DNA from 2 places in the Caenimonas terrae genome. Region 2 is predicted to be linked to the other one. Evidence: predicted binding sites of a transcription regulator. Region 2 holds the regulator's gene; the other holds the start of a gene.
What was found. The regulator sigma-54, encoded in region 2, starts transcription at its own class of promoters, with help from an activator protein. The targets are predictions, from matches to a motif close to TGGCANGNAANCTGCTTT.

Region 1 (2,179 bases), on a different contig from region 2:
TTCACCGCGCCGTCGTTGTAGAACTTCATGTAGTTGGGGTCGTCCCAGGTCTTGCCCATGCCGTTCTGGTAGCGGCCCAGGATGCGCTGGTTGATGGCGTCGACGCTGGTGTTGACGTAGCTCTTGTCGGCGATGGTCTCGGCCATCTTCTGCTTGTTGCCCAGGCTGGCGTCGATCCACTTGCCGGCCTCCAGGATGGCGGCGGTGACGGCGCGGGCGGTGTTGGGATGTTTCTTGACGAACTCCGCGGTGGTGCCCAGCACCTTTTCCGGATGGTCCTTCCAGATGTCCTGGCTGGTGACGGCCGTGACGCCGATGCCGTCCAGGATGGCGCGGTGGCCCCACGGCTCGCCGACGCAGAAGCCGTCCATGTTGCCCACCCGCATGTTGGCCACCATCTGGGGCGGCGGCACGGTGATGACCTTGGCGTCGCGCATCGGGTTGATGCCGCTGGCCGCCATCCAGTAATACAGCCACATCGCGTGGGTGCCGGTGGGGAAGGTCTGGGCGAAGGTGTACTCGCGCTTCTCGCTGGCCATCAGCTTGGCCAGCCCGGCGCCGTCGACCGCGCCCTTGTCGGCCAGCTTCTTGGACAGCGTGATCGCCTGGCCGTTGTTGTTCAGGGTCATGAGCACGGCCATGTCCTTCTTCGGCCCGGCGGTGCCCATGTGCACGCCGTAGACCAGGCCGTACAGCACGTGGGCGAAATCGAGTTCGCCGTTGACCAGCTTGTCGCGCACGCCGGCCCAGCTCGCTTCCTTGCTGGGGACGATCTTCACGCCGTGCTTCCTGTCGATGCCCAGCACCGAGGCCATCACCACGCTGGCGCAATCGGTCAGCGGGATGAAGCCGATCTTCACTTCTTCCTTCTCCGGCTTGTCGGAGCCGGCGGCATAGACGGCGCTGCGCAGCGCGGGTGAAATGCCCACGGCGCCGACGGCGGCGGCCTGCAGCACGGTGCGGCGGGACAGTCTGGTTCTCAGCAGGTCGGTCATCACAAGGCAACTCCAGCAACAAAGAATCGGCCAAATCAAAAAGGCGTCCGCACGCGACACACGGGTGTCGGTGGGGACGCCTTCGTCCGGGATGGCCGGGCCGCTTCGCCGTTGAAGCAGACCGGTCAGCGAACCTTCATCGGTTCGTGCCAGGGAGATCGCAAGGGCCGTGCCAGGACTTGTCATTCCGGGGTGGACCCGGGATCCAGGCGCTGGCGCCCAGGGACCTTCGATGTTGTTTCACTGCATTCGCCTTGCGGGCCACCGTCTGGATGCCGGATCAAGTCCGGCATGACGGTGTGTGCGCACCGCATCTGTGCGCCGCACCATCGGAAGGCGTCAACCCAGCAGGTCGGCGACGTCCAGGATGCGCTGCGCCACTTCGCCGAGCTTCAGGCCGCGGTCCATCGCGGCCCTGCGCATCTTGGCGTAGGCGTCCGCTTCCGACATGCCCTGGCGCTGCATCAGCACGCCCTTGGCGCGGTCGACCAGCTTGCGGTCGTTCAGCTCCGAGCGGGCATGCGCCAGCTCGCGCCGCAGCTCCTGCTCGTGCTGGAAGCGCGCCATCGCCACTTCCAGGATCGGGCGGATCCGCTCCGGCGACAGGCCGGCGACGACATAGGCCGAGACGCCCGCGGCCACGGCGTCTTTCACATGGGTGGTGTCGTCGTCGTTGGTGAACATCACGATCGGGCGGCGGGCGTCGCGGCTGGCGACCACCACGTGCTCCAGCGCGTCGCGCGCCTCGCTTTCGGCATCCACGATGATCATGTCGGGCTGCAATTGCGCCAGCCGTTCGGCCAGGAAGGTGTCGGTCGGCAGCACGGCCACGATGTTGTAGCCGGCCTCCAGCAGGCCGATGCGCAGGGCCCGCGAGCGCTCTGCCTGTTCGATGGCGTAGTCGTCGCCCGCGTCCGGCTGCAGCGAGTCGGGCGCGATGACGACGAGGCGAAGGGTCTGGGAGACGGACGGCATGCGGGCGAATCCGCAAGATTCGCGCCAGAACGGCCTTGCCGGCCGGCGGGCAACGCCGTTCCCATAAACTGCAGCGATGCTTGTCCTCGGAATCGAATCTTCATGCGACGAAACCGGCGTTGCTGCGGTCGAGGCATTCGGCAGCGCGACGCCGACGCTGCTGGCGCACGCCTTGCACAGCCAGATCGAGATGCACCAGGCCTATGGCG
Region 2 (2,179 bases):
TGAGCGGGCTGTGCTGCGAGGTCACCTCGATCTTGAAGGTCTGCTTGGTGGTGAACCAGATCTCCCAGGCCACCGCACCGGCCGCCGCATACAGGTCGTTCTCGCTGCGGTACATGGTGTGCGACAGCTGCACCAGCACACGCTGGGCCAGCCGGCTGTGCAGGTTCAGCTGCAGCGCCTCGCGCCAGGAGGCACGCAGCTCGACGCCGCCGCGCCCGACCAGCAGATCGTCGCCCTTGAGGCCGGTGATGCGGTGCACCTCGTCGGCCAGGAAACCCTCGACGCCGGCGGCGCAGGGCAGGAACAGTTGCAGCTGGTTCACGGGAGCTTTCTCGGCATGGCTAGAGCGCCTTGCGCAGGTTCGCGGGGGCGATCCGCAGGGCCTCGCGGTATTTTGCGACCGTGCGGCGGGCGCACTCGATCCCCTGCTCCTTGAGCATGTCGGAGATCTGGCTGTCGGACAGCGGCTTCTTGAGGTTTTCCGAGGCGACGAACTGCCTGATCAGCGCCCGCACCGCGGTGCTCGACGCATTGCCGCCGGTTTCGGTGCCCAGCGCCGAGCCGAAGAAATACTTCAGCTCGAAGGTGCCGTAGGGCGTGGCCATGTACTTGGCGGTGGTGACGCGGCTGATGGTCGATTCGTGCAGCCCGAGTTCGTCGGCGATCTCGCGCAGCACCAGCGGCCGCATCGCCAGCTCGCCGTGCACGAAGAAGCTCTTTTGCCGCTCGACGATCGCATTGGAGACCCGCAGGATGGTGTCGAAGCGCTGCTGGATGTTCTTGATGAACCAGCGCGCCTCCTGCAGCCGCTGCTGCAGCGCCTGGTGGCCCTCGCCCTTGTGCGACTTCAGCGCCCCGGCATAGATGTCGTGCACCCGCAGCCGCGGCATCACCTCGGGGTTGAGCATGACCCGAAACTTGGGCTGGCCGTTGCGGGCGATCCGCGTGACCAGCACGTCGGGCACGACGATGTTGCGCTCGACGTCGACGAACCGGCGGCCGGGCTTGGGCTCCAGGCGCGTGATCAGGCCGATCGCGGCCTTGATCCGCGCCTCGCTCTCGCCGCACAGCTGCGCCAGCCGCTTGACGTCGCGCCGGGCCAGCAGGTCGATCGGCTGCCGGCAGATCGCCAGCGCCGCGTGGCAGGGATCGTCGGGGCCGGCGCCGGCGCCGGCCAGTGCCTTCAATTGCAGCGACAGGCATTCCGACAGGTTGCGCGCACCCACGCCCACCGGCTCCAGATGCTGCAGCAAGTTCATTGCCACGGTGAAGCGATGCACCAGTTCTTCCACCTGCTCGAGGTCGTCGCCGGCCAGGCCGCGGGCCAGCTCCTCGAAGCTGTCCTCCAGGTAGCCGTCGTCGTTGAGCGATTCGATCAGGAAGCGCAGGGCGGCGCTGTCTTCGGGTGACAGCCGCAGCGACAGCGCCTGCCGGTGCAGGTGGCTTTGCAGCGACTCCTGGCCGCGGGCCAGGTCGGTCGCGTCCATCTGGTCGTCGCCGCTGAGGTTGTTGCGGCTGGCCGGCGCCTCGCCGCCCCATTCGCCGTCGTCGGGCACCACCTCGTTGCTGCCGTCGCCATCCCAGTCGGGCGTGTCCGATTCGCTGGTGGCGGCGGGTTCGCTCTCGCTGGTGGCCGACGCGCTGTCCGGCGCCGGGCTGGACGGACTGAACTCGGCCGCGCCCTCGGTGTCGATGTCGTCGTCGCGCGCCGGCGCGTCCGCCTTGTCGAGCCCGAACTCCTCGCGCGGCGCCTCCTCCAGCGTCAATTCGAGGAAGGGGTTGTCGTCCAGCATCTGCTCGACTTCCTGCGACAGTTCGAGGGTCGACAGCTGCAGCAGGCGGATCGATTGCTGCAGCTGCGGCGTGAGCGCCAGGTGCTGTGAAACGCGAAGCGAAAGACCCTGCTTCATGGGGAAACAGCCATTCAGCAAACCTAAGGCGTGGGCGCCGCCGGGCTGCCCCAAGGCGCGAGGGCCCCCCCGGGGGGCAGCGCAGTACGCGAAGTGACAAGCGTGGGGGCCATCACTACATCCGGAAATGTTCGCCGAGGTACACCCGCCGGACATCGGCGTTGTTGACGATCTCCGAGGGCGTGCCCTGCGCCAGCACCGTGCCGTCGCTGATGATGTAGGCGTGGTCGCAGATGCCCAGGGTCTCGCGCACGTTGTGGTCGGTGATC

Region 1: ACFPOE_RS10450 (CmpA/NrtA family ABC transporter substrate-binding protein) is a predicted target of sigma-54. The motif match lies at 1,153-1,170, and genes of this name have one in related genera.

The regions. Positions count from the first base shown of each region.
Region 1 is NZ_JBHSMF010000006.1:747,581-749,759, reverse strand. Features, by position in the region: gene ACFPOE_RS10450 (CmpA/NrtA family ABC transporter substrate-binding protein) at 1-995, opposite strand, end outside; gene ACFPOE_RS10445 (ANTAR domain-containing response regulator) at 1,335-1,970, opposite strand; gene tsaD (tRNA (adenosine(37)-N6)-threonylcarbamoyltransferase complex transferase subunit TsaD) at 2,047-2,179, shown strand, end outside.
Region 2 is NZ_JBHSMF010000002.1:475,984-478,162, forward strand. Features, by position in the region: gene ACFPOE_RS02330 (THUMP domain-containing class I SAM-dependent RNA methyltransferase) at 1-322, opposite strand, end outside; gene ACFPOE_RS02335 (RNA polymerase factor sigma-54) at 342-1,910, opposite strand; gene lptB (LPS export ABC transporter ATP-binding protein) at 2,026-2,179, opposite strand, start outside.